DNA from 3 places in the Paenibacillus sp. J2R1T-4 genome. Region 3 is predicted to be linked to each of the others. Evidence: a T-box and tRNA genes for the amino acid it is inferred to sense, from the RefSeq annotation. Region 3 holds a T-box; the other regions hold tRNA genes.
The links. A T-box is a leader RNA that pairs with one kind of tRNA and senses whether it is charged. The one in region 3 lies ahead of metG (methionine--tRNA ligase), so its partner is inferred to be a tRNA-Met.
Positions count from the first base shown of each region.

Region 1: it has a tRNA-Met gene. The T-box ahead of metG (methionine--tRNA ligase) is inferred to sense a tRNA for this amino acid. The anticodon was not compared.
Region 2: it has a tRNA-Met gene. The T-box ahead of metG (methionine--tRNA ligase) is inferred to sense a tRNA for this amino acid. The anticodon was not compared.

Region 1 is NZ_JCAUBA010000032.1:18,180-28,358, reverse strand. Features, by position in the region: gene yabN (bifunctional methyltransferase/pyrophosphohydrolase YabN) at 1-242, shown strand, start outside; gene AC58QD_RS30895 (hypothetical protein) at 218-364, shown strand; gene AC58QD_RS30890 (HU family DNA-binding protein) at 361-633, shown strand; gene AC58QD_RS30885 (RNA-binding S4 domain-containing protein) at 633-896, shown strand; gene yabP (sporulation protein YabP) at 996-1,277, shown strand; gene yabQ (spore cortex biosynthesis protein YabQ) at 1,274-1,858, shown strand; gene AC58QD_RS30870 (FtsB family cell division protein) at 1,969-2,289, shown strand; gene AC58QD_RS30865 (S1 domain-containing RNA-binding protein) at 2,480-2,965, shown strand; tRNA gene AC58QD_RS30860 (tRNA-Met) at 3,097-3,170, shown strand; gene spoIIE (stage II sporulation protein E) at 3,535-6,027, shown strand; gene AC58QD_RS30850 (VWA domain-containing protein) at 6,198-6,950, shown strand; gene AC58QD_RS30845 (protein kinase domain-containing protein) at 6,934-7,848, shown strand; gene tilS (tRNA lysidine(34) synthetase TilS) at 7,864-9,357, shown strand; gene hpt (hypoxanthine phosphoribosyltransferase) at 9,494-10,033, shown strand; gene ftsH (ATP-dependent zinc metalloprotease FtsH) at 10,135-10,179, shown strand, end outside.
Region 2 is NZ_JCAUBA010000027.1:3,290-13,468, reverse strand. Features, by position in the region: gene AC58QD_RS29445 (PhoX family protein) at 1-739, shown strand, start outside; gene tatA (twin-arginine translocase TatA/TatE family subunit) at 760-981, shown strand; gene tatC (twin-arginine translocase subunit TatC) at 985-1,707, shown strand; gene AC58QD_RS29430 (ParB/RepB/Spo0J family partition protein) at 1,870-2,916, shown strand; gene AC58QD_RS29425 (M55 family metallopeptidase) at 3,006-3,848, opposite strand; tRNA gene AC58QD_RS29420 (tRNA-Met) at 3,991-4,064, shown strand; gene AC58QD_RS29415 (Uma2 family endonuclease) at 4,166-4,762, opposite strand; gene AC58QD_RS29410 (NUDIX hydrolase) at 4,887-5,381, opposite strand; gene AC58QD_RS29405 (serine hydrolase domain-containing protein) at 5,420-6,838, opposite strand; gene AC58QD_RS29400 (hypothetical protein) at 6,905-8,677, opposite strand; gene AC58QD_RS29395 (glycosyltransferase family 4 protein) at 8,837-9,991, shown strand; gene AC58QD_RS29390 (UDP-glucose dehydrogenase family protein) at 10,026-10,179, shown strand, end outside.
Region 3 is NZ_JCAUBA010000015.1:138,995-149,173, forward strand. Features, by position in the region: gene AC58QD_RS22915 (3-hydroxyacyl-CoA dehydrogenase family protein) at 1-785, opposite strand, end outside; gene AC58QD_RS22920 (3-hydroxybutyrate dehydrogenase) at 854-1,633, opposite strand; gene AC58QD_RS22925 (3-oxoacid CoA-transferase subunit B) at 1,639-2,313, opposite strand; partial or broken gene AC58QD_RS22930 (CoA transferase subunit A) at 2,335-3,012, opposite strand; gene AC58QD_RS22935 (sigma-54 interaction domain-containing protein) at 3,320-4,762, opposite strand; gene pdaA (delta-lactam-biosynthetic de-N-acetylase) at 5,033-5,776, shown strand; gene AC58QD_RS22945 (hypothetical protein) at 5,934-6,356, shown strand; gene mqnC (cyclic dehypoxanthinyl futalosine synthase) at 6,415-7,551, opposite strand; T-box leader at 7,733-8,038, shown strand; partial or broken gene metG (methionine--tRNA ligase) at 8,092-9,710, shown strand; gene AC58QD_RS22960 (aminotransferase class I/II-fold pyridoxal phosphate-dependent enzyme) at 9,794-10,179, opposite strand, start outside.

The DNA of each region.
Region 1 (10,179 bases), on a different contig from region 3:
TCGAGCTCCGAGAGGCCTCTCCGGAGGAACGGGTGGATGAGCTTGGGGACCTGCTGTTTGCAGTGGTGAACTTGGCTCGATTCATGAAAATTGATCCGGAGGAAGCCATTGCCTCCACAAACCGCAAGTTTACTTCCAGATTCAACTTTATCGAGCAGCGCCTGAAGGCAGAAGGCCGTTCAATTGAGCATTCAAACCTGGAAGAAATGGAAAAGTTATGGCAATTAGCAAAAAAACTTTAGGAAAATCTGCTTTTGTAGAAGGATTTTCCTTGGCAATCAAGAATACTTCTACCGTGCAAGCAAAAATAAAAGCGAAGCTTAACAAGCAAAAGCTTAAATCTTTAGGAGGAATTCACAAATGAACAAAACAGACTTGGTAAACAACATCGCTACAAAAAGCGGATTGTCCAAAAAGGACGTAGAATCGGTATTGAACGGATTTTTAGGTGAAGTAACAGACGCATTGTCCACTGGCGACAAAGTTCAACTGATCGGCTTCGGCACGTTCGAAACTCGTACTCGTTCGGGTCGCACAGGCCGTAACCCGCAAACCGGCCAAGAAATCAAAATCCCTTCCTCGAAGGTGCCTGCTTTCAAAGCGGGTAACAAGCTTAAAGAAGCGGTAAAATAATGCGTCTAGACAAATTCCTTAAAGTATCCAGATTAATCAAACGGCGAACAGTAGCCAAAGATGTGTCTGATCAGGGACGAATCTGGATTAACGGCAGGGAAGCGAAGGCGAGCTCAACCGTAAAGGTCGGGGACGAACTATTGATTCAATTCGGACAAAAGCGGGTCACCGTCCGGATCGAACGAATCGTAGAGACAACCCGGAAAGACGAAGCCGCCGAGATGTATACAGTGATCCGTGAGGAGTCGAACTCCACAAGCTAGCACCACAGACAGATGAGGCCTATCTCTTGATAGTGCCTCTTCTTTGTTCTAAAAGTAGACAGCCCCCCATACTCTAGTGTTAGGGGAGGGGTACAGGCCATGAATGAACAAAGTAAAGTCAAACGTCAAGAAGTGAAAATGTTGAACCGGAAGCTGTTAGAGATTTCAGGCGTCTTGAATGTGGAGAGCTTCGACAGTGAAGAATTTCTTCTGGAGACCGAGTGCGGGTTTCTAGCTGTTAAGGGACAAAACCTGCATATTAAGAACCTGAGTCTGGATCAAGGGTTAGTCGCAATCGAGGGACTCGTGAACGGACTAACTTACTTGGAATCAAACTCCCATGAGAAGTCGAAGGGATTTCTCGGTAAGTTGTTCAAGTGACCTTACAAAGCCAATTCATTACTTTACTCACGATGGTCGGCATCGGAGCAGGTATGGGCGCGATATTCGACGCCTACCGGGTCTTATCAACCCAGCTTCGAGTCCCTCGCTGGATGATTCCGTTGCTCGATATCGTGTATTGGATCGTTTCGACGTTGCTTGTGTTCAGAGGACTGTACGCCAGTAATCATGGACAAGTTCGTCTGTATGTCTTCCTTGGCTTGATCCTGGGTGGATGGGTGTACATGCAGTTTTTTAGCAATGCATTTACCCGCTTTGTAGAGCTCGTAATCCGGATCGTAAAAAAATCTATACGTTTCCTGATTCAAACCGTTGAGATTGTGGTTATAAAACCTATTATTGCGTTATATAGACTTGTTATTGTAATTTTTGGTTTTTTGTTGGCACTTACTGTCTTCCTGTATAAAATTGTGTTACAATTGCTGTACCCTTTCTGGTTCATAACCCGCAAGCTATTTGGCTTGATTCAACCTTGGCTTGTTTTTCTAAGGCCGAAGTGGGTGAATACTGCCTGGCTTAAGCTGGTTAAGCTCTGGAATCGAATGCTGAGGAAGCCTTGATCTGGTACTTGATCTTGCAGTAGAAGGCTACCACCATGAATGATGGCGTGCGAAGTTAATCCTTACCATGTGATTTTTTTCGTATAGCGTGTAGGAGGGACTAGTAGGATATGCGTAAAGTGGCAACTGAACCTAATCTCGAACAACCTCATAAAGGCTCACGAAGACGGGTCCGGTTACTTTTGCTCACTTTTCTTGGATTTTTAGCGTGGGCTGCTGTGATCACCTGGAATCAACAAGGTAGACTCGATGCGAAGGCTGCTCAAGTCAGCGGGTTGGAGATGAAACGTACGGAGACAGTATCAATGAACGAAGATTACAAGAAAGAAGTAGTGCGGTTGAATGACCCTGAATATATGCTGCAAAAGATACGCAAAGAGTATCATTATACAAAACCTGGAGAGACCTTGTTTTTCACACCTAAACCTTAACATGGTCTTCCATGGTCGAGCATATTGACCTCATTTTAGCGATCTTGTATAATCTGCATTAACTGCTCTTTTCGGTTAGCGCTGGGGAATCCACTATTTTGTCCTAAGGATGCGCAATATGTGCTCCTGATGCGTAAGCTAGATCAAGAGAATTACTCTTAACATTTCTTAGGGAGGAACGTTTCATTCTATGGCAATTGAAGTGGGCACCAAGTTAGAAGGCAAGGTAACAGGCATCACACATTTCGGTGCTTTCGTCGAACTCTCGGAAGGAGTCACCGGTCTAGTTCACATTTCCGAAATCGCCGACAACTATGTAAAAGATGTGAATGATCATCTTAAGCTAGAGGATAAAGTGTTGGTGAAAGTAATCAATGTGGATAAGGACGGCAAAATCGGACTTTCCATCAAGCAATCAGTAGATAAGCCCCCGGGGGAGCAAAGACCCCCACGTCCGGAAAGACCTTTCCAACGGGATCGCGGTGAAGACCGAGGTGGTGGTGGCGGCGGTGGTGGCCGATTCGATCGCGGTGGTCGCGCAGCGAAACCTCCTGTGAACAAACTTACGTTTGAAGACAAGATGTCGCGTTTCCTGAAGGACAGTGAAGAGAAGATTTCGTCCCTTAAGAAGAATACCGAAGGCAAGCGGGGCGGAAGAGGAGCAAGACGCGTTTAATTCCTTAATAAAACACCCTTGGTGCGATCGGTTATTCCGAGCTACCAAGGGTTTGTTGTTTTTTCGGGCGAGAATGTCACCAAAACAATTGACTTTTTTTTCACCCTCCAGTATACTTTCGTATTGAATATGGCGGTGTAGCTCAGCTGGCTAGAGCGTACGGTTCATACCCGTGAGGTCGTGGGTTCGAGTCCCTCCGCCGCTATACATAGTACCCCCGCAAACCGTTTTTGCAGGCATTAGGCTGCAGAGGCGGTTTTTATTTTTTGGTGAGACGTTTAACAATTTTTGTCGGATTTCTCCTTTCAGCAATGGAATCGACAGGTTCTTCCTAATTTCTGCTAGTTTAGAATGCTAGATTGCTAGGACCTTTTGACTGATTTAAGTCGAGTGCCTTCCTGGCGGCGTAAGAAGAGCCCTTACGGGAAAAGGGCTGGCGTATGTTTCTACATGGCGAGTTATTTTGTCGGAAAATTCTTTCGATCTAGCAACTGATTGTGACAAACTTCATGCTAGATTGCTTTTATAATAGGGAACACACGAAACAAGATGAAGGAGTGTTCCCCAATATGCAGAAATGGAATTTGTTAAACTGGGCCTCACAACCGTGGGCAGGTGCTGTACAGCGGGTGAAGAATGGAAACAAACAGATGTTAGCCGAGAATCGATTCATACAGTCCCTTATTGCTAAGAAGTGGGCGGCATTATTGCTTGTGATGGGTTTTCTATTAGGGAAGGCCATGATTCTGGAGCAGTTGGCACCCTTTGCGATCGCTTACTTCGCCGTCTTGTACTTCACGAGGAAAGACTTGATCCGCTGGATAGCGCTGGCACTGGTTGCGGGAAGCTTATTCTCGATGGAAATTCGAACGGGATACATTGTGACCGAGATGATCGTATTTGTCCTCCTCCAGAAAGGGCTCGAGAAGTACGAGCATTCGGATGCATCATACGCACCGTTCCTGGTTTTCATATCCGCCTTCTCTGTCCAGTTGTTCGGGTATATGGTAGATACAGAATTGACCTGGTATACATTAATGCTTACTTCGGTGGAAGCCGCGCTAAGTTTCGTATTAACACTCGTTTTTATGCAAGCCATTCCTGTATTCACCTTAACCCGCAAAAACTATGTGCTCAAAAATGAAGAAATCATTTGTCTCATAATCCTATTAGCCTCTGTCATGACCGGCATGGTCGGGTGGATGGTGCAAAATATTTCGTTAGAGCATGTAATGTCTCGCTATCTGATTTTGTTGTTTGCTTTCGTAGGAGGGGCTCCTTTAGGGGCTTCGGTCGGGGTTATTACCGGGCTTATTGTAAGTCTTGCGAATGTAAGCGCCATCTATCAAATGAGCCTGTTGGCTTTTGCCGGGATGTTGGCAGGCTTGCTGAAGGAAGCGAACCGGATGGGAGTAGCGCTTGGGATGCTGCTTGGCTCCTCCATCTTATCTGTCTATATCGGTAATCAATCTGAGGTCATACACTCCACTTGGGAATCGGTAGCCGCCGTAATTTTATTCTTGCTTACTCCTAGATCCCTGATCCGCACGTTAGCCAAATATGTACCGGGCACTCAAGAGAATCTCAAATCACAACATGAATATGCGAAAAGGGTACGCGATATTACCGCTGGGCGGGTAGAACAATTCTCGGAGGTGTTCCGCCAGTTATCCCGCAGCTTCAAACAAATAACCCAAGTGGATGAAAAGGAGCAAAAAGAAGATGAAATTGGACACTTCATGAACGCGGTCTCCCAAGAGGCTTGCACCAATTGTTGGAAACGTAAACAGTGCTGGGACAACAAATTTTACGACACGTACTCGTATATGACGGAAATGATGAGTGCTATTGAAGCGAAGCCTTCATACAGCCGCAAAGAGATTCCGCGTGAATGGAAAAATGTATGTGTGCGAACCGATCAAGTACTGGATGTGATGAAGCATCAATATGAAAGGTACAGCAGTGACCGACATTGGAAGCGGCAAATTCAAGAGAGCCGTCAATTGGTATCGGAGCAGTTGACAGGCGTCTCTCAAGTGATGGAGGATCTGGCCAAGGAGATCAAGCGCGAGGGGCATGAATTGTTCCTGCAGGAAGAGCAAATCCGCAATGCTCTGGAAGAGCTGGGACTGTCGATTCACAGTATCGATATTATTAATCTGGATGAAGGGAATGTGGAAATCGAGATCGTTCACCGCTACACACGAGGATTCGACGAGTGCCGTAAAATTATTGCGCCGCTCCTCTCCGATATTCTCGGGGAGCAAGTAGCGGTCCGGCACGAAGAAATGTCTGAGCGGGGAGAGGGCTATTCGACCGTCCAGTTCGGCTCTGCCAAAGAGTACGAAGTAGAGACAGGGATCGCCGGTGCAGCGAAGAACGGAGATATGCTCTCTGGAGACAGCTTCAGCACGGTGGAGCTAGGCAATGGCAAATTCGCCGTGGCGATTAGCGACGGAATGGGGAACGGGGAGCGTGCTCGCGCAGAGAGCAGCTCAGCCCTTGCAATTCTTCAACAGCTTCTGCAATCTGGTATGGATGAGAAGCTTGCGATCAAATCAGTCAACTCTGTGTTGATGCTGCGTTCCTCTGATGAGATGTTTGCTACCGTTGATGTGGCGTTAATCGATTTGTACAGCGCCAATACGACGTTTATGAAGATAGGGTCGACACCAAGCTTTATAAAACGTGGGACGGAGGTTATCCCGATTTCGGCCAACAACTTGCCTATCGGAATATTAAAAGATATTGATGTGGATCTGGTCAGCATGCAGATGAAACCAGGCGATATTTTAATTATGATGACAGACGGCATATTCGATGCGCCTGGGCATGCAGTCAATAAGGAGCTCTGGATGCGCAGAGTGATCCAAGAAATTGATACGGAGGACCCTCAAGGTGTGGCGGATCAGTTGCTTGAGCGAGTCATTCGTCAGCATAGGGGGGATATAGTCGATGATATGACGGTTGTTGTGGCGCGGATTGAAAAATTCAGCCCGGAATGGGCGACCTTCCGCCTGCCAGGACTCACACGAATCGAACGTCCGCGCACGGTAAGTTAATTATATAGCCTTTCTATAATCCATGAAGCCACTCTTCGCCCATTCGCGGAGGCTGGCTTTTTTTCGTCTACCTGTTATACCACTCTCTCTGAATGGGCACACTGGTTGATAGATTCGCAGTTTCGGCCAGTGTAAGGCTCAATCTCTTAGGGGGAGGAAAATATCTAATGATGAAACAAATTATTCTTATAACGGATGGATGCTCCAACGAAGGAATTAGCCCAATCGCGGCCGCCGCGCATGCTTATCAGGAAGGTATCGTAGTGAATGTGATTGGAGTTGCGGACGGGGGCGATCAGCATGGAGAGCGCGGGATGGATGAGATCGCAGAAATTGCCCGTGCAGGCGGGGGGATGAGCCGGTTGGTGACGCCAGCCGCATTGTCGCAGACCGTTCAGATGATGACTCGCAAAACGGTCGTCCAGACGATGCATCAGGTCGTGAATCGAGAGCTGAAGCAGATCCTGGGTGATGGCGAGTTAGAGTCATTGCCTCCTCATAAGCGGGGTGAAGTGGTGCGGGTTATTGATGAGTGGAGCGAGAATGCGTCTCTCCGAATTGCCCTGCTGATTGATACCAGTGCCAGCATGAAGACCAAATTGAGAGCCGCACAAGAGGCTTGTCGTGACCTGTTGCTAAGTCTGCAGGCCCGAAGAGGGCAGAGTGAAATGGCGGTCTTTCATTTTCCGGGGCAAGCGGATGCAGATCTTCTTGTAGATTGGAGTTCTGACCTTGCAAAAATCAATCAAATGTTCTATAAATTAAACATAAAGGGAACTACCCCAACCGGACCGGCTATTCGCACCGTCATTCGACATTTCTCCTTCCAGGCAGCTGAACGCGAGGAGCATAGCGAACAGAATCGTTTCCAACAGGCGAGGTCCAACCATAAGGACGGGATTTGGAGTGACTACGTCGTTTAAGCTTACCCTGGCTGAAGGGACTTGGATTCATGGAAAATGGAACAAGAACAAATATGAGATTGTTCGGCTGCTGGGAGAAGGGGCGAATGGTCAAGTGTATTTGGTGCGGGCAGGTAAGACGTTGTTTGCTTTGAAGATCGGGTTCGATACGATAGATCTGCAATTAGAAGTGAATGTGCTGAAGTCACTGGCCAAAGGTCCGAATGCAGACGACACGTATCTGCAGGACGCTGACAATATGATTACGGGTGAGAGGAGCCTTCCTTTCTACGTCATGAAATATGTGAAGGGGATTCATCCGCAGTTATATTTGCAAAAGCATGGGATGGATTGGTTCGAGCTCATTCATTATGGAATTTTGAAGAAGTTAGTCAACCTTCATCGACGCAAATACATATTCGGAGATCTGAAGACGGATAATGTCCTGGTTTCAGAGTTCGGTAAGATTGATCTTGTGGATTTCGGTGGTGTAACAGAGATGGGACGATCAGTCAAACAATTCACCGAGGTGTACGATCGGGGCTTCTGGAACGCTGGTTCGCGTAAAGCGGACGAAGCTTATGACTTGTTTTCCTTTGCCGTTCTTTGCCTGTATTTGTCCGATACAAGGAATCGTTTCGCTGAATTTGTGAAATCGGTGCCGCAGAATCGCAGCTTGGAGGATTTGATCGCCTTGACCAATGAATACGAGAGCTGCAAGAGATTTAAGCCTGTATTAGTCAAGGCGCTGACCGGTCAATATAAGACTTCTCAGGAAGCAGAACGAGAATGGCGTTCATTGATGCTGAAGAGCGGCATACGTATAAAGAGCAGCAAGTATAGCTTGTGGATTCAGACGGCCTTTGCGGTTTCCCTTGTTTTGTTTGCCTCGAGCCTCTACATATTTTTACAATCTTAACTACTGGGGGCAATCATGCAGCGTTCAGACGCGGAATTGATTCATACAATCGAGCGGTATATCCGCCAATATTGCCTCATAGAGCGAGGCGACACACTTCTTGCAGCCGTATCTGGGGGTCCAGATTCTACGGCTCTTCTTCATATTCTGCATCAATTGTCTAATAAGTGGGAGTGGAAGATAGCAGCAGCACATCTCAACCACCAATTCAGAGGAGAGGAATCGGATCGGGAAGCGCAGCAAGTCGAAGCATTTTGCGTTAGCCTGGGTATTCCTTGCGAGATGGGCATAGTGGATATGCCGGATATCATTCGTCATACGGGGGGGAATGCGCAGACAGCCGCTCGTGAGGAGCGTTATGCTTTCTTGACAGCCGCCGCAGCCAAGATAAGCGCTAAACGGTTGGTGACGGCGCATCACGCGGACGACCAAGCGGAGACTGTACTTATGCGTATTCTTAGAGGGACAGGCCCGTCAGGGCTAACTGGAATTCCGTTACGGCGATCGTTAAACGATTTGGAACTTGTGCGCCCTTTACTTCGTATATACAAAGCAGAGCTAGTTCGTTACTGTCTGGAGAAGGAACTGCCCTATGCAGAGGATAGCAGTAACCGCTCCAGGAAGTATACACGCAACCGCATCCGCTTGGATGTAATACCCGCTCTGCTCACGTTTAACCCGCAGCTTCCCGAGTCCTTGAATCGTCTAGCCGATTTAATGGTTGAGGAAGATGACTTTATAAACCAGGAAGCAACTCGTGCTTGGCCGTCGCTAGTCACCGAGGATGAGAATGGCTACGCCTTCTCTAGAAATGCATTTACGGCTCTGCATATTGCTTTACAAAGGCGGTTGATTCATCTAATATTGAGCTATGTGTGCTCCGAATCGGATGCTTCGGACTTTAACCGGATTGAACGGATTAGAGAAATGATCTCGCAAGATAATTCTCCTTCCGCGAAGATCCATTTGCAAGGCGGCGCTGTTATGTGTCGGGAGTATGACCGCATTTTGATTAACAGGCATTCTCAGATCGAATCAACAACATTAGATGAACCCGAATGGAAGGGGACCCTTGAGCGCTCACATCTGGAGGGACAGGTTGCCGTCAGATGGGCTGGGGCGTTGACTTTTACTACCCGAGATCAAGATGCTCAAGTGCCTTCACACAAGCTGGCATCCTTCCGCGAAGGGGAGACATACGCTGACACGAGGCAACGTCCCTCCCACTCGGAGGCTTTTTTTGACTTAAACCATGTGAGCTTTCCTATTACGATCCGTAAGCGGCGTGATGGAGACAGGATGCAACCGCTCGGTTTAAATGGATCAAAAAAAGTAAAGGATATGTTCATTGACAAAAAAGTTCCTCAGCGAGTGCGGGAGCGAACCCCTATTATTGAAGATGCCGCCGGAAGGATTCTTTGGATACCGGGTCTTGGCAGATCCAAGCATGCGCTTCTAACGTCTGATACAACTGAGGTGTTAGTTATGCGGTTCGTTCCTAATGCATGAATCCACTGGTTTTTCGGAACGACCTAAATAGAATGAGCTCCCCTATGTATTCATAGTATAGGGTAAGAGCTTGTGCAGCAAAGCCGTTTGTGCGTGAATGGCAGATGTAAGCTTAAGAATAGGGGGACCGGCATTTGTGCAAAACGATATACTAGAAGTTTTATTCACCGAAGAAGAGATCCAACGGAAAGTAGCCGAATTAGGCGAGATACTGAGTAAGGAATACGAGGGACGCAATCCATTGGTCATTTGTGTGCTGAAAGGCGCATTCATATTCATGGCTGATCTGGTCAAGCGGATGGATATTCCTCTTGAGCTGGACTTCATGGCTGTATCGAGTTATGGACAATCAACCAAGTCTTCAGGTGTAGTCAAGATTATTAAGGATTTGGATGTTCCCGTGGAAGGCCGCAATGTACTTATAGTGGAAGACATTATTGACAGCGGACTCACTCTGAGTTATTTAATTGATGTTCTGGAGCGACGCAACGCATTGTCAATCTCAGTTGTCACATTATTTGACAAGCCTGGACGACGGACAGTTGATTTGGAGTCTGATTATAAAGGCTTCACGATTCCAGATGCTTTTGTTGTCGGGTATGGCTTGGATTATGCGGAGAAATATCGGAATCTTCCTTATGTAGGCATCTTGAAACCTGAAGTTTATTCGTCTTAATGGCAGTTTAAGGCCGCTATGCATCGCTGATCTTCGTTCTATTGTGATGCATACTCCGCCTGTGGTAAAATATTACGTGTGTCATTGAGAGGAGGTAGGGGATGAATCGGATCATCCGCAACACCGGATTTTATTTACTCATTTTC
Region 2 (10,179 bases), on a different contig from region 3:
CCTTTATGCAGCTGATTTGAAAAAAGGCAAGTGGATCGCTTTGACGATTGAAGCGGTGCAGAAGCTGCTTAACGACGCCAATTATAAAGTACCTGCCCTGCTCGGCAAGAAAAAAGAAGATCTGCAAGCCAAGTTCAAAACCCAAGCAGACGTTGCCGTTTATACTCACGAGGCTGCTATTATTCTGGGGGCAACTCCGACGGATCGCCCTGAGGATATCGAGATTTGTCCATTCGATAACACATTCTTCGTTGCCCACACGAATAACGATAACCACGGCAACATTCATGGACATATTACTCGCTTCTTCGAGAAGGATTCCGATCTTGGCGCTATGGAATTCGATTTTGAGATCTTCGCAGCGGGCGGCCGTCAAAGCGGCTTCAGCGCACCGGATAATCTGACCTTCGACAGCAACGGGAATCTGTGGACCGTAACAGACATCTCCTCCAGCAGCATGAATAAAGGAGTTCATACTTCCTTCGGAAATAATGGCATGTTCATCATTCCAATATCTGGTTCCGCCAAAGGGGACGCTCTTCAGTTCGCTTCCGCCCCTACGGATGCCGAATTGACCGGACCTTGGTTCACACCGGATGAGAGCACCCTCTTCCTTGCCGTTCAGCATCCTGGAGAAAATACTACTGATCTCAGCAAGCCAACCAGTATGTGGCCGCATCGTCCGGGAGACAGCATGCCTCGCCCTGCTGTAGTTGCTATCACTGGTTTTAAATTCTAATCAGGAAGGAATGAAGCGTCATGCCTTTTGGCAATATAGGAATTCCCGGTCTGATCTTGCTTCTGATCATAGCTCTAATTATATTTGGGCCTTCCAAGCTTCCAGAACTGGGCAAAGCGTTCGGACGCACCCTGAGCGAATTCAAAAGCGCGACCAGAGGTTTGATGAGTGGAGAGGATGAAGGGAAAGCCGAGGAAAAAGCGGCACTCAAGCAGTCCTCCACTTCCATCGACCCCAAATAGCCTATGAAAGAAAAGGACATGCATTTGTTAGGTCATTTGGAAGAGCTGCGCAAGCGAATCATTATTGTGCTGATTTCCTTCCTCATCGCTGTGATCGGAGCTTTCTTATATGCTCCCAAGCTGTACAAGCTTCTAGCCAAGGACGCGGGCGGTCAATTGACCGTCCTCGGACCAACAGATCTGCTGTGGGTTTACTTCGTGATATCAGGCGTGTTCGCCCTAGGAGTTACGATACCCATCATAGGCTTACAGCTCTGGCAGTTCATCAGACCCGCGCTAAGCAAGGAAGAGCGCAAAGCCACACTCGCTTATATTCCTGCCTTGGCAATCCTGTTCGCAGTCGGCATCAGCTTCGGTTATTTCGTGTTATTTCCGATGGTGTTCGACTTTATGAAAGAAATGGCGCAGGGGCAAGTGCTAGCGATGTATACAGCCGAACGATATTTCCGCTTCATGCTCAACCTGACCCTTCCGTTCGGGCTGCTGTTCGAGATGCCGGTCGTCATCCTGTTCCTTACCAGGCTAGGTATCATAGACCCTTGGCGGTTAGCCAAAGCACGCAAGCTCGCTTACTTCGGTCTGGCTGTGCTATCGATCACCATTACCCCGCCTGATCTGATCTCCGATATACTGGTGATTGTCCCCCTCCTGATTTTATATGAAGTTAGCATTACACTATCTAAGATTGCTTATAAGAAGAAAGCAAGCATGTCCGCGGAACGCTAGTTTCGCGGTTTTTTTGTGCGTTGTTGCTACTAATCAAGTGCCGTCTACTGGAAATGTCTTCTGCAAAGGATGCGCTAATCTACGGCGTGGTATATAATACGGGTGTCCCCATCTGCTGCTCTGCCTTACGGTGCGACCTAATCGAACGATAGGAGAAATCAAATGGACATTATCCAGATTGCTACACATTTAATTGACGAAGATAAGGATCAACCCAGATATCAGTTTGATGAAGATTCTTTGCAAGAATTAATGACCAGCATCGGGGAGCTCGGCTTGCTATCTCCGATCAAGGTAAGATCAACCCATGACGGCCGTTACAAAATCATATATGGCAACCGACGATACAAGGCTTGCAGCACGTTAGGGCTACCGACCATTCCCTGCATCGTTTCCACCCTTACCGACGAGACCGAAATTTATTTGGAGCAAATTGCCGAAAATTTGACCCGAGAGGGCTTTTCTCCCATAGAAGAAGCCGAAGCGTTCAATAAACTGCTCAATGATCCCAAGTTCAAAAGCTCTATTAAATTTGTTTCTAGCAAACTCGGCAAGCCAGAAGCCTATATCAAGAACAAAGTGGATTTGTTGAAGTTCGGTAAGGCTGTACGAAAATTGATCATCAGCGGTACGGAAATTAAGAAAGATAGGCTGACGGAAGAGCAGTTGATGCCTCTCAAGGATTTGGCAATCGAGCATCGCGATACCTTGGCCTTGATTGTGGCAAGAGATGAGATGTTCGTGAGTGATGTGAAGAAGATCGCCAGCTTGTTTAAAGATAAGGATATTTCAGATAACACCAAGGGGAAGTTATTGTATAAATCAGGACCTGAGCTTCTTGAGACCTGGTCCGTGTTCAGGCAGAATCGTGCAGAGAGGGAAAAAGCGGCAAAGGCGAAAGAAGTTGCGAAGGAAGTTACAAAAACAGCAAAGAGTGAGAAACCCGTAGAACAGCTGAGAGAAGCTCCACAATCAGTGGCAATTTTGACCGTTACACCACTGGAGGACAGGCTGCAGCGATTAATTGCTAATTTGCCGCCTTTCACCCCCTTGGCACCCGAGGTAATAAACTCCTATGGAGCGATCAAGTCAGGCGACAAAGAAAACTTCGTGCAGGATCTGGACGTGGTTATCGGGATTCTAGAGAAGCATATCGCGGAGTGGCAAAAAGTTAAAGCGTTATCTAATCAAGAAGGAGGGAGTGATTAACTCCCTCCTCTTGATCCAAAACTACCATTCTCGTTAAAAGAAAATTCTCTTGGTTAACGAGACAGTCCTTTCATCTCAACGTGAACCAGCTACTCCTTCAGCCTCATCTTCCCGTTCAACAGTCCGATTACGCTGTCCGGATGCTCGGACACCATCGTGCGCGCCCCATTCGTTCCACCGCTGCGGTAGCGGACTTCCCGCGAGAACGGCGGTTCAAACTTCAACAGAGGGAACTGTTCCCGGTTGTTCGCGAACCTGGACAATGCCCGCTCCGCTCCCTGGCGAATCCGTTCCCGAGCAATCTCAGGTGCGATATGGATCGCTCCGTTGTTGCGATCTTTATATTCGTCTACGGTGCATTCGTCCCCGCTTCCAGGCAATATCCCACGTTTGACGCTTACCGTCTCGATTCCCGGGATCAGCTCTGCCGCTTCCTTCGTGAAAGCTTCATCGCCTGCCCCGAAGATCGACCGCACTCCAAGAGATGCACCGCACAAAGCCATCTGCCCGAATTCTCCGACGGATACTCCGTTTATATTGTAATCGATGACGTCGAACCAGCCGGTATGGGCCATTTGTGCGCATTCGGTGCCAGCCTTCGCATGCTGTCCTACCCAGGCCATGGCGTCGAACGTTCCATCCAGCATGAACGGATAAGGTCCGGGAAGCGGCCCACGCACAAATTGAGCCCGCTTGTCGAGCATCAAATGATTAATGCCTCCGTAACCATGCCCGTCCGCAACGAGAAACTCCGTTGCCCCCGCAGCAGCAAACCCTTCAATCGCTGCATTCACTTCCAGAGTGAGCAACTCCTTGCCTTCCGCATAATACCGGCCCTGAGGTGTAACCCATTCATCGTGACTAATCACGCCGCATACGCCTTCCATATCGGACATAATAAAGATCTTCACCGTATCTCCTCGTTTCTGCATCGAGTTTTTCTCTTCCATTCTCCCCCAATGGATTCCCCATGTAAATAGCTTATAGAGAATATTATCGCTTCTGCTTGTGTTCTCATCCAATATGAGCTATACTAAGGACCTCCGGATGAAACTGGTGAAACTTAACGAATGTCGCGGGGTGGAGCAGCCCGGTAGCTCGTCGGGCTCATAACCCGAAGGCCGCAGGTTCAAATCCTGCCCCCGCAATAATTAGCTAACACAAGTCCTCGACGCATCCCGTCGAGGATTTTTTGTATGCCAAATACTACCTATGATTGCAAGTCCATAGAATCAGGGAACCTGGCTTATCATTCTTTCCTTTCCGCAATCGACATTTCACTAAATATATCGCTGATGACAAAAGAAACACAAGGCAGCTTATCTGAAGTTACCTTCTCATTGCCTTCAAATAGATTGAAGAGCTCGTAAAGCTCACCATGAAGCCGATACTGCTCCAGTATCCTCGCATCGGAATCTACAATCCAATACTCAGGAACCCCATGTTTGGCGTAAATCCACATTTTGTCTATTTTGTCCCGCTTACGGGAGCCCGGTGAAATAATTTCCACTACCAGGTCAGGCGGACCTTCAATTCCTCTCAAAGTTACAATATGCTGTCGACTGCGGTGAATCATCATAATATCCGGTTGCACGACATTCCTCTCACTCAATATCACATCAAGCGGCGCATGATAAATGATATAATCCGATCTGCAGCTCTGTTTTAACAGGAATTCAAGTTCTCCGCTTACGGATTGGTGAGTCGTTGACGGTCCAGGGGACATCATCTCAAGCTCCCCCTCGAAAATCTCATAACGGTGTCCGTCATCCGGCATAGCCGCATATATATCGTAAGTGATCTGCTGCTCCTTGATCTGTTCCCCATCTTTTTTGTTCCTTCTCATTATGCGATTCGCCTCCTCATCCAAACAAATAGCACCTCACCAAAGCAACACGTTTGGTGTTTGGCTTTGTGAGGTGCTTCCCCTAGTGCTATTGTCTTTATTATGATCCATTACTATTACTCTGTCAAACCGATCCCTGACCTTCCAGCCATCGTTCTAATACTTCTCGATGCCGATGAAAGGCAAACTGCTCAAAGGGAATATCTAGCGGCGAGAACCAAGCCAGTTCTAACGATTCCTCCGACTTTTGGAGGGAACCGCCCGTGATACGGACCTCATAGAAGACAATGCAAACTTTTTTCCCGCCGATCACATCCAATAATTTCGTTACGGCAACAACGAGACCCGTTTCTTCCAATACCTCTCTGGTTACGCATTCCTCAATCGATTCTGCTTGTTCGGCCATCCCACCTGGCAATGCCCACAATCCATAACCAGTTTGAATTGCTCTGCGTTCTAACAAAACACGTCCCTGATCCGCAATAATTGCTACTGCTCCAACTGACTGATTCGCATAATAAGTGTAATGCCCCGTGGGACAGTGAGGATAGCTTTTTCCAACTTGGTACTCCCCTACCAACTTTTCTGCACACAACGGACAATATTTGAATGAACCCACAGAATCCTACCTCTCTCAAGATGACGATACTTAGAATCTTATTCTGCTTTTTTTCCAAGCAACACCGCAGAACCTCTCAAAAAATCTATCCTTATACTCACACGGTCCTCATCAAAAGTGCATGTTAACACATCAATAAAAGGCGACTCCACAAATCTCCAATTCATGATAAAAGTGTTCTCACTTTCCCACTTGCCGCTTGCAAGAATAGGGATTATTGTGCCGTGATCCGGCATAACTCCCTCGAGCCAATTTCCCATTCCGCAAAGTATCTTCATCTCACCTTGCTTACCCCCGACTGTAATCTCACACGCATCTTCTCGGAAATGGATTCTGGTATACCGCAGATTCCGTTCGTTGTCCTCCAGCTCATAGCGTTGTCCACTTACTTGCTGGGCAAGAGGAGATATATAGGCTGAGGAAAGCGGCGGGTACGACAGTGAAGCTATTGCATTCGTGTATTTTTGATACTCTCTTTCATTTGTTGGCCATTCACCCTCAGCCATAGCAGGCAATAAATGCTCCCACACCATGTCCAGTATTTTCTGCATATTGGTCGTTCCTGAGGTTATGGCAAGCACCGCATTTTGCTCCGGCATGACGATACAATATTGCCCGAATGCGCCGGCCGCACGATAGGCACCATTTCGACACCGCCAGAACTGGTAGCCGTACCCTTGATGCCCATCAATTCCGCCCTCATTTCCGTTAGAAACCTGATAGGACGTAGCTGCCTCAACCCAAGCCGCTGGTATGATCTGTTGGCCATCCCATACTCCATTCTGTAAGTATAACTGTCCGAATCGGGCAATATCCTCCGTCTTCAAGTCCAATCCCCACCCCCCGCAGCTTATCCCTCGTGGACAAGCTTGCCACGAAGTGCCAGTGATACCGAGTGGTTCAAATAACCGTGACTGTAAATACCCGTGAACAGATTGTCCAGTCAGCCTGTCGAGAATGGCGGACAGCATATAACTGGCCCCGCTGTTATATACAAAATGAGTTCCAGGCTCGTACTCGACTGGCACGTCCAGCATAGCTTGAACCCAATCACCATCTTGGCGTTGGAATACAGTATCCATTGTATCCTTCGCATGCCCTGCTGTCATCGTGAGCAAATGCTTGACTCGCATCTCTTGGAGGTAAGCATGCTCGATGACTTCCTTATCAGGGAAAAAGGATACCACTCTATCTTCAATAGTTAGTAATCCCTCATTTATCGCCAGCCCTACCGCTGTTGAGGTGAAGCTTTTACTGATGGAGAATGCCATATGTTTACGCTCTTGACTGTAAGGCGACCACCAAGCTTCAGCTGCAACCTTGCCATGACGCAGCAACATGAAGCTATGCAATCCGAGTTGATTCGCTTCCACGGCTTCGATAAAAGCAGTTAGACCAGCAGAAGATACACCAACCGTTTCAGGGACACACCTTGCTAGTAATGTAGATAGAGACATTTGATAATTTCTCCTTTGACGGATCCGTATTTGTTGTTTTCTTACAGGTATTGAAATTAGCTTCACTTATCTCAGGGCATCGAAGAAATACAAGTAGTCCCCCCATTTACTGACCATGCTAACCTCCTTAGGGATCAGCTCGAACACAGCGGTACTGCCGCTATTCTTATCCACGATATACCAGTCTTGGTCATGCTTATGGCTTAATAATCGGCCCTTCCCTATATCTAACATGGTCCCCGGCAAGCCTGCATCCTGGATTCTCTGTTCCACTTCCTTTTTGGCCCCAGTAGACAGATTGAGCATATAGGCAGTGTGCCGTGGAGGATTCTCCTTGTCCAGATAGGATTCCATATACATCTCACCATTCTCGATCATGCGAAGACTATATAAGAAACAAGGCCCTTCATAACAGGAAAAAGTACCGACATTCGGAATCCGCATGGGCTCTTTTCCAAGATTAGAAAGAACATAGAAATCATAAGTGAACTGCCCATCTTCATCGTGAGTGCCCCAGCCTACCACCAATTGCCCAGTCTTAGGATCCATATCCAATGATACGACTCTCGAATGTGTTGCTTGATCGGGAGGCGTCCATAATACCTTCTGTTCACCGCTGTTCATGGAGTATTGCATGATGATATTGTTGCGTAAATAGTAAAAGGAATTGCCGTCCGGCGACCACTTCGTGAGATGAATCTCATCAATGCCAAATGATTTCAGAATATGGCCCTTCATGTCAATGAGGGAGTATGCATAGATCGAGTGCATCTCATTGGAAGCTACTTCAACGGCCAATCCATAGCTCCCAGAGGGGGAAACATCAATTCCATCATAATGCATGGAGGAAGAGAACAAGCTTGTTTTGCTTAATTCAGTCAGATTGATCTGGTACAAGGATTGAGGGCGAGATGGCTGGATACGTATTGCTCTCTCGCTCGACAGCCTATATCCTTCTTTATTTCGGACTCCGTTCAGATAAATGGGGATAAAAGGGGAATTGGCTTCCTCCCTGAGATCCAGTTGAAGCTTTAGCACCTTGTCATTGTCCCAGCTCCACTCATAGCTGAGATTCTTGCTGCCTTTCAATGAGCCGAGCAGCTTTTCCTGCACACTATCCCGATTCATATCGTGAGTGAATTGAAACCGGTACGTGTAACGCTTGCCCAACTCCACATAATGATTGATGTAAAGCCCCTCCTTCAGCATGGACATATATTTCTCTAGATGCGGATCATCTGCTGAAGTAACCGTGTATCCAATCGGTTGCGAATATCGTAAGATCAGCTGTTTCTCTTGCTTACCGTCCACGGAGAGGAAGCGGATAAGCAAATCCTCTTGAGGCACGTCCTTTAATATCAGAGTGAGGGGAACGGATGTAGAGTCGCCCGGTTTTAATGGAGTGGTTGAGAACGGAATCTCGGATTTAGTGGTAGATGAACTAATCTTCACCCTGTTCGGAAGCTGAGCCAGATCCTCTGCGGTCCAAGGATGAAGTGTCCTGGGGAATATCATAACGGTTGGATCCGGAACGGAAAAGAAAGGTGTTTCATGAGCTGAATAATCCTGCATCGATCTTTCGAATATTCGGATGGTCCGAATATCGTTCTGTATGATTTCATCGACAACGTTCTTAACAGGTATCGGGGAGGGTCTCGATGTTATTGCAGGAGCAGCAGTAGGAATTGGAAGCAGTGTTTCAGTTGCAGTAGCAGTACTCTCTGGGGTGACGATCACAAGCTCCTCATCGATTCGTGACGTTGAGTATAAGAAACCAAGCGTGATAACTATTAGGATTGCAGCTGCTAATAGAATCATTCTATTCCGATAGCTCATCATACATATGACCCCCAAATCATGGAACATATTAGATTATATCCTTTTTGTGGGAATAAGTTGCGGTGTCCTGCACACGGCTTCACAAACACTTCACTTCCCGTTAATCCTGTCATAACGATACTCTCATAAGATGGAGCTAACCAGAAAAGGAGGGATTGCATGCGCATCGCTCTATTCACGGACACTTTTTACCCGCAGGTGAACGGTGTGGCACTTACGCTAAAGCGTTTGACACGCCATTTGGATCTGCGGGGAGTACCCCATGAGGTGTTTGCCCCTGATTGTGAGGGAGAGCACTTGTTTACCGGCAATATTCACCGTTACGCCAGTCTTCCATTCTTCATGTATCCAGAATGCCGACTAGCACTTCCGAATCTATTTGCTGTCCGCAGCAGGCTTCATTCTTTTCGACCGGATCTTCTTCATCTCGCCACCCCATTCAACTTAGGACTCGCTGGCTTACACTATGGCAAGAAACTGGGCGTTCCTCATGTTGCCTCCTATCACACCCATTTCGACAAATATCTGGAGTACTATCGACTTTCGTTTGCAAGTCCTTGGATATGGCGTTATATCCGCTGGTTTCATGACACTTGTCTGACTACCTTCGTTCCTTCAGAGGAGACACGCACGCGGCTTAATCAGAATGGCATCCGACACGTTGAACTATGGAAGCGTGGTGTCGATTGCACTTTATTCCATCCGAACAAACGAAACACCAATATTCGAGAGCACTACGGGATAAAAGAACCTTTACTGTTCCTTTATGTGGGGCGACTCGCACCCGAGAAAGATCTGGATCTGCTGCCTGTGGCAATCTCCATGCTTCCTGACGATGTCCAACAAAGAATACATTGGCTCATAGTGGGGGAAGGTCCGATGAGAGCAGAACTCCAGCAGCATATGCCAGAGAATACAACATTCACCGGCAACAAGTCCGGCGATGCATTGGCTGAGCTTTACGCTTCTTCTGATCTGCTCGTTTTTCCCTCAGGTACAGAAACATTCGGCAACGTCGTTCTAGAGGCACTCGCATCCGGTATCCCCTCGCTTTGCGTAAATTCCGGCGGGGTTCAAGAGATTGTGACCGACAAAAAGACAGGTAGGCTATGTACACCTCGCAGCGCAGAATCACTTGCATCAACAATTCAAGAAATCGTCGAGGAACCTGGGCGTCTGCTAGCATGGGGACGCAACGGACGTTACTATGCTCTGACACAGTCGTGGGAAGCCGTCTTCGACCGTCTGTTAGAGGGTTACGAGCAGTCTCTGAGCAAAGGTAGAGAACCAATCGAAAAGACAATGGCATTATAAGTTGTGATTATGCTTAATGAAGGAGGAACGATTGATGAAGGTATCCGTAATCGGAACGGGTTATGTCGGTCTGGTAACAGGGATCGGTCTCGCCAAGCTGGGCCATCAAGTCATATGCTGCGACAAGGATAGAGGGAAGATTGAGGCGTTGACCGCAGGACGCCCAACCATATGGGAGCCTGGAGTTG
Region 3 (10,179 bases):
GTATCTAATAGCGGGAATAACTGGGCGCTAACCTTGCTCCATACATCCAAGCCGCCCAGGTCGGCTGTCTCAAAAGGTCCTTGCAGTGCCCAACGCAAGCCAGGCCCATGCTTCACAGCGGCATCGATATCATGCGCCTCTGCGATCCCGCTCTCCAGTAAAAATACCGCTTCTCGGAGCAAGGCGGACTGCAGTCGGTTGGCAATGAAACCCGGACAGTCCCGCTTCAGTACAACCGAAACTTTCCCGCAACCGCGAAGCAGGTCCATAATTTCTGTTAGTGACTCTTCGGAAGCCTGGGGATGCTTCACAATCTCTACAAGAGGCACAAGTATAGCCGGATTGAAGAAATGCAGAATAATCATCCGCTCCGCGAACGCAATGCCTTCTGATAGTTGTGCCAACGGATAAGAGGACGTATTGGAAGCTACAAGTGCTGAACTTTTTATCAGGGATTCCATTTGTCGGTAAAGCGTCCGTTTAACTTCCAGTCGTTCTGGAGCAGCTTCCACTACCAGATCCGCATCTTGAACAGCGACCTCTAAGTTTGTTGTATACTCTATTAGATTCTCTGCGGATTGCACATCCAGCGTGGTTGTTGATATAGATTGTGCGCTTTGCTCGCTTGCTACCAACTCCAAATTTCGTCTAATATGTGTGGCAGCCGTTTGCAATACTGAATCATTGATATCGTATAGGCTCACTTGCAAACCAAATTGCGCGAACAATTGAGCAATCCCATGCCCCATCGTTCCAGCACCTAATACCGCTACTTTTGCAATCAATCTCATCATCCCTTCATCGTGCAGCTACTGCTCCTGAGTTCATTCTGTGCCTACCATAAAAGGCTTGCTTACTGTGCCGTATACCCTCCGTCTATTACAACCGCCTGACCAGTCACACCTCCAGCCTTTTCACTAGTCAGGAACACAGCATAATCCGCAATTTCACGAGGCTGCAGCAATCTTTTCTGCGGGACGAGCGGGTAAATGACATCCTCTAACACTTGCTCCAGCGCTATTCCTCGATTCCATGCAAGATCTGCAAGCTGGTTCCGGACAAGCGGTGTATCCACATATCCCGGACATAGTGCGTTCACAGTGATTCCATACTCCGCCCCTTCCAAAGCGGCGACCTTCGTCAAACCGATCAACCCATGCTTGGCGCTATTATATGCTGCTTTGCCAGCGAATCCGACCAGCCCGTTAATAGATGCCATATTGAGAATGCGCCCGAACTGCTGTTTTTTCATAATCGGAAAAACATGTTTGATAGCCGTAAATGGGGCGACAAGCATCAGACTTATCAAACGTTCAAACTTATCAGTGGGAAAATCCTCTATTGGCGCGATGTGCTGCATACCTGCATTATTGACCCACACATCGATTCTCCCGAATTGCTGTGTTAGTTGAGTAACGGCTCCTTCAAGCTCCTCTTCCGAGGTAACGTCAAAAGAAAGCCCTATACATGTAACGTTTCCTCGCTTCTGCAGCCTGCTCACTGCTTCTGTTACACGTTCCTCGCCGCGATCACATAGAACCACTATTGCTTCTTCAGCCGCAAAAGCTTCTGCCAACGCGAACCCAATCCCTCCCGCTGCACCGGTAATTACAACAACTCGATCTCTATGCATCATCTTCAGTACGCCTCAGCCCTGAACGCAGGGCTTAAAGTCAGCTTAGGCTCAATAGAAGCCTGGATTTGCTCTGGCGTAAAGCCCTGAGCCGTCTCTATCAGCACTAGCCCATCAGCTGTCACATCCATTACGGCGCGCTCTGTAATAATTCGGTGAACTACACCTTGACCGGTTAGAGGAAGCTTGCAGCTATGGAGAATTTTGGGCTGCCCGTTCTTTGCTGTGTGTTCCATAATAACCAGAATGTGCTTAGCCCCGTGCACGAGATCCATCGCACCGCCCATTCCTTTGATCATTTGCCCGGGAATCATCCAGTTGGCCAAATCCCCGCTCTCCGACACTTCCATACCGCCCAGGATCGCAATGTCGATATGCCCGCCGCGAATCATCGCGAAGGATTCCGCGCTGTCGAATAACACAGCTCCAGGGATCAGGGTGATCGTTTCTTTCCCTGCGTTGATTAGATCTGCATTCGCTTGATCAGGCAAAGGATAAGGTCCAATACCGAGCAGCCCATTCTCGGACTGGAGCACGATATTCCGACCCTTTGGAATGTAATTCGCGATAAGGGTAGGCATGCCAATCCCCAAATTCACATAGGAGCCTTCGCGAATTTCGGCCGCCGCTCGTCTGGCGATCTTCTCACGAACGGCTGCTTTATCATCAAGCGCCTTGATCGGTTCGTCTCCTGATGAGGTTGTAAGACGTTCAATTCGTTTCACTTGCTGCCCGACGATCAGATTCTGGACATAGATGCCTGCCGTGTGGATGTGATCAGGCTGCAATTCTCCTGCCTCAACAAGCTCTTCGATCTCTGCAATGGTAATGGCTCCTGCAGCCGCAATCATGGAGTTAAAGTTTCTCGCCGTAAAGTTGTATACCAGATTGCCCATACGATCGCCTTTTATAGCTCGCACCAAGCTGTAATCGGCTTTCAGGGCATGCTCTAGCAAATACTTTTTACCGCCAAATTCTCGCACTTCTCGACCTTCAGCAACAGGCGTCCCCACGCCCGCCGGTGTATAAAAGGCCGGAATACCCGCTCCGCCAGCACGAATACGCTCCGCCAATGTGCCCTGCGGGACGATCTCAATCTCAATTTCATTGGCGAGAACCTGGCGCTCGAACTCTTTGTTTTCTCCCACATAAGAACCGATCATTTTGCGGATTTGCCTGTTGCGCAGCAGAAGACCCAGACCCCAGTCATCTACACCGCAATTGTTAGAGATCACAGTCAAATCTTTTACTCCCGAATTCGCAAGTGCTACAATCAAATTTTCCGGAATTCCGGAAAGCCCAAAGCCGCCCACCATAATAGTCATACCGTCTTTTATCCCGCTTATTGCCTCTTGAAATGATGTTACAATCGGTTTCATCGGCTTATCTGACCTCCTGAATATAAGTTTGGAACAGTTCACTATAATACTAAAGCAAAAATCGTGCCAACTTTTCGAGAAAGGTGGATCAGAATAGGTTTTCTCCGTTGTTAGGAGTAGGTCTATTGATAGACGAAGAGGTTGGAAGTGGGGCGTGGATTGATGGCAGGGAGCAGCTTCACATATAAATGGACTGCAAAAAATTATTGCGTTTACTAGCAAACGATGGTTAGGAAGTAGCATATCGATCGGTGAATTATCCCCATAACGCAAAAAATTCCTGATAACAGGAAAATCAATCCTGTCATTAGGAATCCAACTTCGTTTTATCCAGTTTGGCGTACAAAGCTGATTTACTCAGCCCTAGCCTTCGTGCAGCCAGACGCTTGTCTCCATTAGCTTCAATGAGGGCACTCTGGATCCATTGCTGCTCCATTTTCTCTAACGCTTCTTTTAAAGAACCATGACCATCACCAACAGGCCCTATTGTCGTTCCAACAGCTGCTTGCTGCTTCAAATATTCAGGAAGATCATCAGCTTTAATCGTACGGCCTTCCATCATAAAGAGTGTGCGTTCCAGTACATTGCTCAGCTCGCGCACATTGCCAGGCCAATTATAGGCTTGCAGCAGGTTCATTGCTTCAGGCTCAATTCCAATCGAATCCGCATCGGTTTCTTGACTTTGCAAGTCATATAGCAACCCCTCACACAGTAGAGGGATATCCTCCTTACGCTCTCGTAACGAGGGAATTCGAAGCTCGACAACATGCAATCTATAGTACAGGTCCCGCCGAAAAGTACCATCCTCCAACATCTGCTCAAGGTCTCGATTCGTCGCAGCGATAACCCTAATATCAACAGCTTCTGGTTTACCCCCGACCGGTTCGATTTCTTTCTCTTGCAGCACTCTCAGCAGCTTGGCTTGCATGCTAAGCGATAATTCCCCAATTTCGTCCAGAAAGATAGTACCTTTATCGGCCAGAGTGAATTTTCCCGGTTTGCCTGTTTTCTTGGCCCCTGTAAAAGACCCTTCTTTATAGCCGAACAACTCCGACTCGAACAGAGACTCAGGAATAGCCGCACAGTTCACGGTAACGAACGGGCCATAGAATCGCTTACTCAACTGATGAATCGCATGAGCGAATAATTCTTTGCCTGTACCGCTCTCCCCGACTAGCAGCACTGTGCTATTGGAGTTAGCAGCTCTTGCCGCTATGGTCTTCACTTTTTCTATCGCTTCGCTTGTGCCTGATATTTGCTCTATTCGATATTTTGCAGCAAAAGCTGATCGGCCCTTCAGGTCAGAAGCATTCAAATACGCTTTAATCTCTTTATATTTGGCATTCATCTCGAACAGCTTGTCGATATCCTGGAACATAATTTTACCCACGACAGCAATGAGCTCTCCTCCGCTAAATACAGGGATCCGATTCGCAATCATCCAATGGCCGCGTATTTTCTGCAGCTCCGCGAATTCGGCCTTACCCGTCTTGGCTACTACATGCAATCTGGTGTTCTCAATGACCTCCGTAACATGCTTTCCAATCAATTCTGAACGATCCCGTTCAATAAATGAAGCATAGGTTTCATTTACTTCGAGCACGTAACCGTCACGATCCGCCACCACTATGCCTTCATAGGCGCTCTCCAGTGCGGTGCGATAGAGCTTCTGCTCTTCTTTTGACTTGGTCAAAGCATGAGACATTTGCTGCAGCAGCTGATGCACCCAACCATCTTTATGAATGTTCACTCGTATAGATCCTGCCCTTCCCGCAAATGCCGTGTCTAGTTCCTGTAAATATATATTACCATAGGTTCTTCAACCTGATCATCTGTAAGGAATCACCCGATTACATAATTTCTGCTCCAACGTGGAAAAATACAGCAAGGTTGTGCGCGGAATGTTCAACAACCGAATTATAAAATCCGACAAGGAGTGAATCCACGTTTGAAACGATACTGGACATGGCTGGCAGGGTCGGTTGCGTTGCTGCTTCTCTTCACGCTCACGACTCCTGTAATGGCTGGACAAGATAGTGGAAGGCCTTTTCATTTTGGCTTCAAAATGAGCAAGAACGGTCAGCTTCCCTCCATAAATGAAGAAGGCTTCAAAGACATTATCGATAAGCATGGAGCAATCTTTCTCGGTGATACGAGCCGTAAAGCGATCTATCTAACCTTTGATAATGGTTATGAGAACGGGTTTACCCCGCGTATCCTGGATACGCTGAAGGAGAAGAAGGTGCCTGCTGTTTTTTTCGTAACCGGCCATTACATCAAAGAAGAACCAGAGCTGTTGAAACGAATGCAGGCGGAGGGCCATATTATCGGCAACCATTCGTGGAGTCACCCGGATATGACGACCATATCCGATGGCCAAATCAAGGAAGAGCTGGATAAAGTGAAATCACAGGCCATGCAGGTTACCGGGCAGTCTGACATGCTGTTCCTGCGCCCGCCTCGAGGAATATTCAGCGAACGTACGCTTGCCGTCACCAGGCAATTGGGTTACACGAACGTATTCTGGTCCATCGCTTACAAGGATTGGGATGTCCATGCCCAAAAAGGCGCCCAGTACGCCTATGATAGTGTGATGAAACAATTACACCCGGGTGCCGTTATGCTGCTGCACTCTGTCTCAAAGGATAACGCGGAAGCTCTGGGGCGAATTATTGACGGAGCCCGTAAGCAAGGCTACGAATTCTACAGCTTGGAGCAATTAAACAGTCAGAACCCAGATAGCCGAATTCTGGGTGTTCAGTAAGTAATCCAATAAATCGTCAGGTCCTGCTCGTTCCGAGATAGATCTGGCGGTTTTTTTGATGGAGGCGTATAGTAGATAGCAAGAAAATCACCTGTAACATATTGGAATGCGAAAACGTTAGTAGGTATAGAAACATTCCAGTAAGGGGCGTTCTATTGTGCGAATCAAATTGTTCATGACCGTAATGATAATGGCTTTGTTGCTAGTCGCTTGTGGAGATAAACCGCCATTCCCCAAAATTAAAGTGGGTGATCAGAAAGTTCTTGTTGAACAAGGCACATATAGCTGGCGCTTCCTGGCTAAACATGTCATTGCCGACTCTCCAGGTCCGTCTGATATAGTCGATCCAGAACATGATGCAATCACAGTTGCCCCCGGCTCCGAGTTAAGCATTACCTTCAGCAGTAAACCGAAAACGATGGTGCTCTCGACCTGGGAGGGCAACCAGGAGCTTTCTACTGTAGAACTAAAGTCGGGCAAATACAAGCTCCCTTCAGATAAAGGCACTTATATTTACTCTGTACACGCCAATTGGAGCAAAGGCAGCGGAATGTACGCTTTTGTATTGAAGGTCGAGTAATAATAAAAGCCGAAGGCATACGTTCTCGCCTTCGGCTCTCTATATTATCAGGAATGATTCAATTCTGCATCACAAAATCTTTGTCAACTGTTGCGTTCTCATCATCGAATACCCTCAAGGTTTCGTAGCGGGTGTTGCGTTGAGCTGGAATCTTACCCGCTTCGCGGATTAACTGCAAGGTTGAATTAATCGTTACCTTGTGTGTTGTACCCGCCGCAGATACGACATTCTCTTCAATCATCGTGCTGCCGAAATCGTTGCAGCCGAAGCTCAGCGATTTCTTGCCAACTTCAGGTCCCATTGTTACCCAAGACGACTGGAAGTTCGGAATGTTATCCAACATCAATCGGCTAATCGCCAAGGTCTTGAGGTATTCATCCGGGCCGAGCTTCTCACCCTTCAGATTCGTATTATCCGGTTGGAATGTCCAAGGGATAAAGGCTAGGAAGCCCTTTGACGAGTAACCGTTGCGAATGCACTCATCCTGAGCGTCGCGAATACGCAGCAAATGCAGCACCCGCTCCTCCATTAATTCGCCAAAGCCGATCACCATCGTCGCTGTTGTGTTCATCCCGATCCTGTGAGCGGTAGACATCGCTTCGATCCAATCTGTCCAAGAGCCTTTCTGGCGGCTGATCTTCCGACGAGTTCGGTCGTCAAGAATTTCTGCGCCCCCGCCAGGTAGCGAATCAAGTCCAGCTTCATGCAGCTGGCGAATCACTTCTTCCAGCGACAACCCGTCCGAAACATCTTTCATTTTCCATATTTCCGCAGGTGAGAACGAATGCATAGTGATGTCGAAGCGCTTCTTGATTTCTCGCAATAAATTCGTATAATAACTGAACGGCAAGTCAGGATTCGTTCCGCCCTGCATCAAAATTTCAGTCCCGCCTACATCGATCGTTTCCTGGATTTTCTGAAAAATAACTTCATCCGGCAGCACATAACCTTCCTTCGAGCCTGGGGCTCTGTAGAACGCGCAAAACCGGCAATACACGTCACAAATATTCGTATAGTTCACATTCCGTCCAATCACAAACGTCGTAATCGGTTCAGGATGCCACTTCAGCATAATTTGGTTGGCCGCTGCGCCGATCTTCTCAATCTCATTAGAGGCATAAAGCTCCAGTCCGTCTTCCATGCCCAATCGCTCTCCTGCTACTACTCTATCCAAAATGCGATCCAAAACACTCATTTATCGGCACACTCCTTATCGCAACTGCAATCAGTGATTAAACATGCTTATTCCCTAATGGTAACACAATCGCCTTGTCGCGTCATTACTGTGGAACGTAATCGTTTGACAGGTTTGGGACAATTTCATTTCCAGTGTTGCGTTTCCGTATGCCTCTGACTATAATGGGATATTAATATAACACAAAGCGTCGAAGAGAAAGAGTAGTTGGACCTTTTCTTTTGAACAGAGAGCCCCAGTCGGTGAAAAGGGGTAAAGAAACGTCTGACGAACATGGTCTCCAAGCTGTGCATCGAACCTTGATCTCCCTTCAGAGGCAGATCAGGAAGTAGGCTGCAACGGGTGCACCCGTTATCGTGCTAGAGTATAACCGGCTGCGTGTCTATCACCCCATTCTGATCAGCATACGGCGTACTTGAAGAGGTCAATCCCGTGAGGGGTTGATGAATTTAGGTGGTAACACGTGAGCACAGCTCTCGTCCTTTCTTAGGACGGGAGCTTTTTGTATTTTCAGACTTTAGTCGGAGAGGATGATCATGGATGAATATTTTTATTGGAGGCGCATGGCCCTATGCGAACGGTTCCCTGCATTTGGGACGTGTGGCGAGTTTGTTGCCGGGTGATATTCTTGCACGTTATTATCGCTTGAAAGGCGAAGAGGTGCTGTACGTATCCGGGAGTGATTGTCATGGTACACCGATTAGTGTTCAAGCTAGACAGGAGGGCGTCTCTCCAGAAGTCATTGCGGATCGCTACCATAAGGAATTCTCCGAGTGCTTCCGCCAGCTTGGCTTCTCGTATGACATTTACACGAGGACGGACGACCCGTTTCACCATCAGGCCGTTCAGAAGCTGTTCCTACAGTTATTGGACAACGGCCATTTAGTGCGTAAATCAGTGGAACAAACCTTTTGTACCGCATGTGACCAATTTCTACCAGATCGTTTTGTTGAGGGTCAATGTACTCATTGCGGTCAGATAGCCAGAGGTGATCAATGTGACGCTTGCTCCTCTCTGCTGGATCCAATCGACCTCATTAACCAGACATGCAAATTGTGCGGGTGCACACCTGCCGTGAGACAGACCGAGCATCTTTATCTTGCGTTATCTCTGCTTCAGGAGAGGCTGGAGCACTATCTGGCGGAATCAACCGGATGGAGAGAGAATGCGGTTCATCTGACTGGCAGGTATTTGAATGAAGGACTTCATGACCGAGCCGTAACACGAGATTTGCCTTGGGGGATTGACGTGCCTGCAGCTGGCTTCGAAGGGAAAAAAATATATGTATGGCTGGAAGCGGTATGCGGCTATTTGACTGCCAGTATGAAGTGGGCACAGGAAAACGGAAAGGATTGGAAGCGCTTCTGGTCCGAGGAGAATACTCTCGCTTATTACGTGCATGGGAAAGATAATATTCCTTTTCACACATTGATATGGCCCGCTATTCTGTTAGGTGTTGGCAATCTTCATTTGCCCGACCGCATCATCTCCAGTGAATATTTGACCTGGAAGGGAAAAAGTTCTCGACAAGCCGCAATTGGGCGGTATGGCTGCCTGACCTGCTAGAGCGATACGATCCGGACACTATTCGATATTTCTTAGTCATTAACGGGCCTGAGAAAAGAGATTCCGACTTCTCTTGGAGGGAGTTCATTTACAGCCATAACAGTGAATTGTTAGGCGCATTCGGAAACTTCGTGAACCGTAATTTGTTGTTTATCCAGAAGTCTTATGGGGGAAGAGTTCCTGAGGCTAATGTAGATGAGGGTATTCGATCACAGTTGAGTCGTCTGTATGAACAGGTGGGAAGACTTGTTGAAGAGGGTAAGTTCAAGGAAGCGCTGGAGGTCGTATTCGCGTATGTACGCAGCTCCAACAAATACTTCGATGAACGCAAGCCATGGGCAGAGCTGAAGAGTGATCCGTACAACTGCAGCACAACACTCTATACATGTATCCAGATTATTGCTAACTTTTCCAATCTGCTCGATCCCTTCCTACCCTTCTCCTCAGAGAGAATCCGCAGCTATCTTGGGCTAGGCGAGCCGGGGTGGGAATACACTCAGGTCCTTCCCGGCAAGCCGTTACCAGCACCGGAGATATTGTTCCAACGTATTGACCGCAGCCGGATTCAGGAGGAGATCGACCGTTTGGGGTGAGGCTGCTGGATTTAATGGGTACATTTCCAAAATACAAAAAACCGTCGATCCCAGGATCGACGGCCACTTTATCTATTCCGCTTCTAGTCAGCTTTCAACTCGTTCTTGGCCGCTTCGAGTGCAGATGCAAGATCGGAGATCAGATCATCGACGTGTTCAATTCCGACAGAGAAACGCAGTAAACGATCATCCACGCCAACCTGCTTACGAATTTCTTCCGGAATATCGGCATGAGTCTGTACAGCCGGATAGGTCATTAGGGACTCAACACCGCCCAAGCTCTCCGCGAATGCAATGAGCTTAATATGACGAAGAATGGGCTCCACTAATCTGGCATCCTTCACCTTGAAGGAGAATATACCTGTGTTCCCTGACGATTGCCGATTTTGTACCTCATAGCCAGGATGGCTTGGTAATGCTGGGTAAAAAACTTCAGCAATCAGTGGATGTTCGAGCAAAAAGTTCGCAA